DNA from 3 places in the Fundidesulfovibrio soli genome. Region 1 is predicted to be linked to each of the others. Evidence: riboswitches for the same ligand, from Rfam matches in the RefSeq annotation. Region 1 holds a riboswitch; each other region holds the start of a gene.
What was found. Region 1 has a riboswitch for cobalamin ahead of MLE18_RS16495 (sirohydrochlorin cobaltochelatase). Riboswitches for the same ligand answer to the same signal wherever they lie in the genome.
Positions count from the first base shown of each region.

Region 2: another riboswitch for cobalamin. It lies ahead of cobT (nicotinate-nucleotide--dimethylbenzimidazole phosphoribosyltransferase); the one in region 1 lies ahead of MLE18_RS16495 (sirohydrochlorin cobaltochelatase).
Region 3: another riboswitch for cobalamin. It lies ahead of MLE18_RS10005 (radical SAM protein); the one in region 1 lies ahead of MLE18_RS16495 (sirohydrochlorin cobaltochelatase).

Region 1 is NZ_JAKZKW010000027.1:4,641-6,863, forward strand. It holds gene MLE18_RS16490 (FecCD family ABC transporter permease) at 1-356, opposite strand, end outside; gene MLE18_RS16495 (sirohydrochlorin cobaltochelatase) at 391-1,296, opposite strand; cobalamin riboswitch at 1,433-1,614, opposite strand; gene metW (methionine biosynthesis protein MetW) at 2,124-2,223, opposite strand, start outside.
Region 2 is NZ_JAKZKW010000007.1:96,470-98,692, forward strand. It holds gene MLE18_RS08760 (ATP-dependent 6-phosphofructokinase) at 1-580, shown strand, start outside; cobalamin riboswitch at 625-787, shown strand; gene cobT (nicotinate-nucleotide--dimethylbenzimidazole phosphoribosyltransferase) at 888-1,964, shown strand; gene MLE18_RS08770 (hypothetical protein) at 2,080-2,223, shown strand, end outside.
Region 3 is NZ_JAKZKW010000009.1:78,420-80,642, forward strand. It holds gene plsY (glycerol-3-phosphate 1-O-acyltransferase PlsY) at 1-543, shown strand, start outside; cobalamin riboswitch at 663-824, shown strand; gene MLE18_RS10005 (radical SAM protein) at 1,043-1,720, shown strand; gene MLE18_RS10010 (ribonucleoside triphosphate reductase) at 1,722-2,223, shown strand, end outside.

The DNA of each region.
Region 1 (2,223 bases):
CCCAGGCCCGTGAACCCGGCCAGCAGGCACAGGCAGGCTCCCAGCGCCCCGCCCGCAGAGACCCCCAGGGTGTAGGAATCCGCCAGGGGGTTGCGCAGCACGCCCTGCAAGAGCGCCCCGGAGAGCCCCAGGGAGCCGCCCACGGCCAGGGCGCAGGCGATGCGCGGCAGGCGCACGTCCCAGACCAGGGCCACGCTCATGGCGGGCACCCCGGCCAGCCAGCCCTCCTGCCCCAGGAGCTTGCCCGCCAGCACGCGCGCCGCGTCGGCCGCGGGCACGGGCACGGTCCCGGCCGCGGCTGCCGCCAGCGCGGTGAGCGCCACGCAGAGCGCCAGGAGCGGTTCGACTCCCCTCATGCGGCTCCCCGCCCTTGCCCTCAGGGGGGCCGGGCTATCTCAGGCGCTCCAGCGCCTGGGCAAGATGATCGATCCAGATGTCCGCCACGGGGCCCATCTCCCCCGTGCCCTTGAGCACGGGCGCGCAGGCCACGCCGTGGGCCTCCAGGGCGGTCTTCCAGGAATCCGGGCCGTCACCGGCCATGTCGTTGCGGGCGTGCTCCCCGGCCACGGCGAGCAGCGGCACGAGCCAGGCCTTCTTCAGGCCCGCCCGGGCGAGCTCCGCCAGCACGTCCTCCCGGGAGGGGGAGGCGTCCACGGTGCCCACGAAGGCGTTCCGGTCCTTGCGCCACAGGTAGTACTGCAAGGCCGGGTAGGAGGCGTTCGCGTTGTGGCGAGACCCGTGCCCCACCAGGACCACCGCCTCGCCCGGCTTGCGTTCGGCGGACACGGAGGCCAGCAGCGCGGCGGCGGCCCGCTCCATGTCCCGCGGGGAGGCCAGCAGAGGCTCGCCCACCTCCACCCGGGCGATGCCCTTGGGCATGCCGGAGAAGGCCAGGGCAGTCCTGCGCAGGGCCTCGAACTCCTCGCCGGGGATGGTCTGCAGGGACTGCACGGCCACGCGCCCGAAGCCCTCGTCGGCCATGCGGGCCAGGGCCAGGGCCGGGGAATCAAGTCGGACGCCCTTCTCTTTGGCCAGCTTGTTGCGGATGGTCACGGAGGTGTAGGCCCAGCGGACCTCCATGCCCGGGAAGCGCTCCCGGACCTTGGCTTCTATGTTGGCGTAGGCCGCGTCGGCCCCTTGGGCGCTGGTCCCGAAGGCCACCAGCAGCAGGCCCGTCTTCCCCTCGTTTTTTGCTTCGCCGTGGGCCAGAGCCCCGGAAGCGGCAGACACGAGGCAGGCCAGAACAAGCAACGGGACGAGAATTCCACGCAAGGCGGGGGGGAAGGCGGAAGTCATGAGCGCGCTCCATCGCTTTGCGGCTTGTTGGAAGGAAGAAGACCGGGCCGCTCCCCACCCGTTTCCGGCTGGAGAAGCGGCCCGTATTCGCCCTTCTGGGGTCCATGCACGGCAATAGCCCGTTGCCCTGCTGGAAGCATGGTATGACGCACAGGCAGGTCTTCCGGCTCGTTCCGTCCGCCCCGGCCTTCCCGGGGGATTCCCCAGTGGCGCGCGAAGGGGCGGACACGCATGGAACTTACGGCGGCGGGACCGCTCCCGATTTGAACGGGATTCCCTATTCTCCCATTGCTGGGCACCTGTGGGGCCTGCGCTATCCGGTCGGAGGGGGGTTGTCAATGAAGGCGACGGCCTTCCGGCGCAAGCGCAGAAAAGGGGCCTGTTGGTGGGCCTGCCCCTGCGCTCCGCGCGAGGCTGAGGGAGATTCATGCCGCCAGGGTTGAAGCAGTTCCGTGCAAGCTCAGGTGAGGCATTCAGTGGGCCAGCCCAGCGCCCCTGGCGGCGCGGCGGGCGGCCCAAGCTGCCGGGCCTGCGGCTCTGCTGCGAAGCGGATGGAAAAGTCATTCAGTGGGCCAGCCCCAGCGTCCCTGGCGGCGCGGCGGGTGGCCCAAGCTGCCGGGCCTGCGGCCCTCTGGCGAAGCGCCAGCGCAAGGCCGCCCGCCGCGCCGCCAGGGGCGCTGGGGCTGGCCTATCGTCACAACGTGGAATACGGGATGAAGAATATGGTCTCAGGCTGAAAGCGTATGCCGCAACAACGCGAAGCTAAAGGGGATTCCAAAGGGAGGAACTCCCTTTGGCCGCCGGAGGCATATCCCCCCTCCCCTCCTCTACCTTCCCAGCAAGAATATCCCGTTGGTGGCCCGCAGGTTGGGCAGCCAGTTCAGGATCAGCCCCGTGCGCGCCGAAGGCTCCGTCTTCACGGCCACG
Region 2 (2,223 bases), on a different contig from region 1:
AGAGTCCGGCTTCATCGCGGCGGCCGCCGCCCTGGCCATCAAGGAGGTCAACTTCGTGCTGGTGCCCGAGCAGACCTTCACGCTGGAGGGCCCCGCCGGGTTCCTGCCCACGCTGGAGGCCAGGCTCAAGCGCCGGGGCCACGCCGTGGTGGTGGTGGCCGAGGGGGCGGGCCAGCACCTGCTGCCCGAGTCCGGTCTTACGGACGCCTCGGGCAACCGCATCCTGGGCGACATCTGCGGCCTGCTCCTCAAGGAGATGAAGCGCTACTTCAAGGACCGCCTGCCCATGACCGTAAAATACATCGACCCCAGCTACATCATCCGCTCCGTGCCCGCGGGCGCCTCGGACCGGGCCCACTGCAACATGCTGGGGGCCATGGCCGTGCATGCGGGCATGGCGGGCAAGACCGGGCTCATGGTCACGGAGATCCACGACATCCCGGCCCACGTGCCCCTGCCCCTGGTCACGGTGGAGCGCAAGCGCATGGACCTCACATCCAACTTCTGGCAGCAGGTGCTCGACTCCACGGGGCAGAACCGCGTGGTGAACACCCCCGGGGCCTGCGGCTGCCCCATCTGAGGCGGCGGCCGCGCTTGACAGCGCTGGCCCGGGCGTATAGCCCTTGCCCTGCCATCTCCGGCCGTTACGGAACACGGTGCGAATCCGTGGCGGTCCCGCCGCAGTAAGCGGAGACGATGCTCGCAATCCACTGTCCCCCCGGGGATGGGAAGGGCGGGCGGAGGACGACCCGCAAGCCTGAAGACGGACGGCCGGACTTGTTTCGCGGATTGGACCTATGGCAACGGCGATCCCTTGACCCCTTCCCGGGGCCAAGGGATTTTTTGTTTTCCCGAACCCGGCGCGTGCCGGTCCCAAAGGATAGACCATGACTTCCCGCAGCGACTTCGACGCCCTGCTCGCCCGCATCGCCCCCGTGGACGCCTCCCTGGCCGCCAAGGCCCAGGCCCACCTGGACAACCTGACCAAGCCCCAGGGCAGCCTCGGGCGCCTGGAGGAGATGGCCCGCCGCCTGTACATGATCCAGGGCGGCCAGGCCCCCAAGGCCGACCCGGCCATGATCTTCACCTGCGCGGGCGACCACGGCGTGGCCGCCGAGGGCGTGAGCCTCTTCCCGCAGGAGGTCACCCGCCAGATGGTGCTCAACTTCGTGGGCGGCGGAGCGGGCATCAACGTGCTGGCCCGCCAGGCCGGGGCGGAGCTGCGCGTGGTGGACGCCGGGTGCGCGGGCGGCGAGTTCCCCAAGCACCCCATGCTGGTGCAGGCCAAGGTCATGCAGGGCACCGCCAACATGGCCCAAGGCCCGGCCATGACCACGGAGCAATGCCTCCAGGCGCTCATGCTGGGCGCCTCCCTGGCGGACACGGCCGCCTCCGACGGCTTCCGGGTGCTGGGCACAGGGGACATGGGCATCGCCAACACCACCCCTTCCACCGCGCTCTATTGCGCCTACCTGGGCATGGCCCCGGTGGCGGTCACGGGCCCCGGCACCGGCCTGAGCGCGGACGGCGTGGCCCGCAAGGCCCAGGTGATCGAGAGGAGCATGCAGGTCAACGCCAAGGCCCTGGCCTCGGGCGACCCCGTGGAGATCCTGGCCGCGCTGGGCGGCTGCGAGATCGCCTGCCTGGCGGGCCTGATCCTGGGCGCGGCCGCCAACCGCATGGCCGTGCTGGTGGACGGCTTCATCTCCTCCGCGGCCTTCGTGGCGGCCTGGAAGATCAGCCCCGCCGTGCTGGACTACTGCTTCTTCAGCCACGCCTCGGCCGAGCCGGGACACCAGAAGATCATGCGCCTCGTGGGAGCATCCCCCCTGCTGGACCTGGGCCTGCGCCTGGGCGAAGGCACCGGGGCGGCCCTGGCCCTGACCGTGCTGCGGGCCGGGGCGGCAATCTACAACGAAATGGCCACGTTCGCCCAGGCCGGGGTGAGCACCTCAGACGCCTGAGCGGGAGCCCAATCATAAGGGTGACAAACCCGGGCGAAGGTCCTATATGAAAAGGGACGGCTCCCCACGGGGGACCGTCCCTTCATTCTTTCGCAATTCGCCCCGGAGCCCGGACATGAACGACGGTCTGGTCCACTTCGCAACCTACGACGGCCTGGTGCACTCGCCGGACGCCGTCACGGCGCATCCGGCGGGCGAATTCTTCGCCGCCCCGGCCGGGCACGTGCTCGTGCCCACCCCGCCCGCCGACCAGGTGATC
Region 3 (2,223 bases), on a different contig from region 1:
TTCGGACTGTTCATAGCCCAGGCTGCCCGGGGCATCGACCCGCGCACCGCCGGCAGCCGCAACATCGGCGCCACCAACGTATCGCGCCTGTGCGGCACCAAGCTCGGCGTGCTGACCCTGGTGCTGGACGCCCTCAAGGGCCTGCTGCCCGTGGCCGTTGCCTGGCAGATGAGCTGCGGGGGCTTCTACCCTGGGCTGGTGGCCCTGGCGGCCGTGGCCGGGCACATGTTCCCGGTGTTCCTGCACTACAAGGGCGGCAAGGGCGTGGCCACCACCATCGGCGCGTTCCTGGCGCTTTCGGTTCCCGCCACGCTGGTCTCCGTGGGCTTGTGCATTGCCGCCATCGCGATCTCGGGCTTCGTCTCGCTGGGGTCGCTGCTGCTGGCGGTGAGCCTGCCCTTCACGGTCTGGTGGTTCGGGCCGGGCAGCGTGGTGCCCGTGACCTTCGCGGTCTCCGGACTGGTGGTCTGGAAACACCGGGAGAACATCGAGCGACTGCGCCAAGGCACTGAAAAACCTTGGAAAAAGAAAAAGGAAGACTGAGCCGGAGCGCGAGCTGCCCGGCCGTTATCGGCTGAACCGCAGCCCGCTCAAAAAAAAGCCCTGCTGTATCAAAGGGTTGTAATTTGTCTCTTGACAGATTTCTCTGGTAATCTGTAAGAATAATTCCTGTACGCCCCGGGAAACGGAAGACGGTGCAAGTCCGTCGCAGGCGCGCTGCTGTAACCGGCACATGGGCGGAGGCCACTGGGTAGACACCTGGGAAGGCCTCCGGGCACCACCCCGCCGGAAGCCAGAAGACGTCCCTGGGGAGATCAGGCCATGCCCCGCGAAACGGGCACGGGCTCCCGCGAATCGCCCGCCGGAAATGATCCGGCGCGCGTCCACCACCTCGCACCGGGCGTGCTGTTTTTTATCATTTTGACAACTCCTTTATTGTCGAGCCGTTGCAGTTTTTGCATTGTAAGCGTTGCATATCACGGCGCATTTTTCTCTTTTTGCGTGCGCCCCGATATGCTAGCGGTAAGGGAATCGTTCGCCTATGGAAAATCTCGCCCGCACCCTGACCACGGCCCCGTGCCCCGGAGCGCCCCTGGCGCCCGAGGCGCGTCTCAGGGCCTTCACGCCCTTCTCCCTGTGCGACTGGCCGGGGCGCAGCGTGAGCGTGGTCTACCTGGGCGGGTGCAACCTGCGCTGCCCCACCTGCCACAACCAGAGCCTGGCCTTCACCCCGGAGAAGCACCCCGAACTGGACCGCAAGAGCGTCCTACGCACATTGACACAGCGTTCGCGTTGGCTTGACGGCGTGGTGGTCTGCGGGGGCGAGCCCACGCTGGACCCAGGCCTGCCCGGCCTCGTGGGCAGGCTCGCCGGGCTGGGCCTGCCAGTCAAGGTTGACACCAACGGCATGCTGCCCGGGGTGGTGGAGCACATTTTGGCCCTGCACCCCGGCACGCTCTTCGCCGTGGACGTCAAGGGCCCCTGGGAGCGCTACCCGGAGCTGACCGGCGGCGCGGCAAGCCCGGAGGCGGCGCGCGCCGCCCTGGAACGGATTTTCGCCCTGGCCGAGGCCCGGCCCGGCTCGTTTCTTTTCAGAATTACGCTCGTTCCGGGGCTTACCCCGGAGGATGTCCGGCGGGTGCGCGATTGCCTGCCCCCCGGCCACGAGCTTACGGAACAAACATACATCCCCCCGAAGTTCGAGGGGAAGGGAGCCTGACATGCCCCAGCAGATAATGAAGCGCGACGGATGCCTGGAAACCTGGTCCCTGGAGCGCATCGCCCAGGCCATCCTCAAGGCCCTGCGCGCCAGCGGCGTGCAGGACCCGCTGCTGGCCAAGCGCCTGGCCCGCAAGGTGGAGGAGAAGCTCGAGGGCGTCGACGTGCCCATACAGGAGCACGTGCAGGACATGGTCGAGCGCGTGCTCATGGACTCGCGCATGTTCGAGGTGGCCAAGCGCTTCATCATCTACCGCGAGAAGCGCCGCACCCTGCGCGAGCAGAAGGCCGCCTTCCTGGACATCGCGGAGACCATCGACAACTACATCTCCAAGGCGGACTGGCGCGTGGCCGAGAACGCCAACATGAGCCACTCCTTCCAGGGGCTGATGCTGCACCTCTCCGGCACGGTGCAGGCCCGCTACGCCCTTGAGAAATACCCTGAGGAAGTGCGCTCCGCCCACGACCACGGGTATTTCCACATCCACGACCTATCCTTCGGCC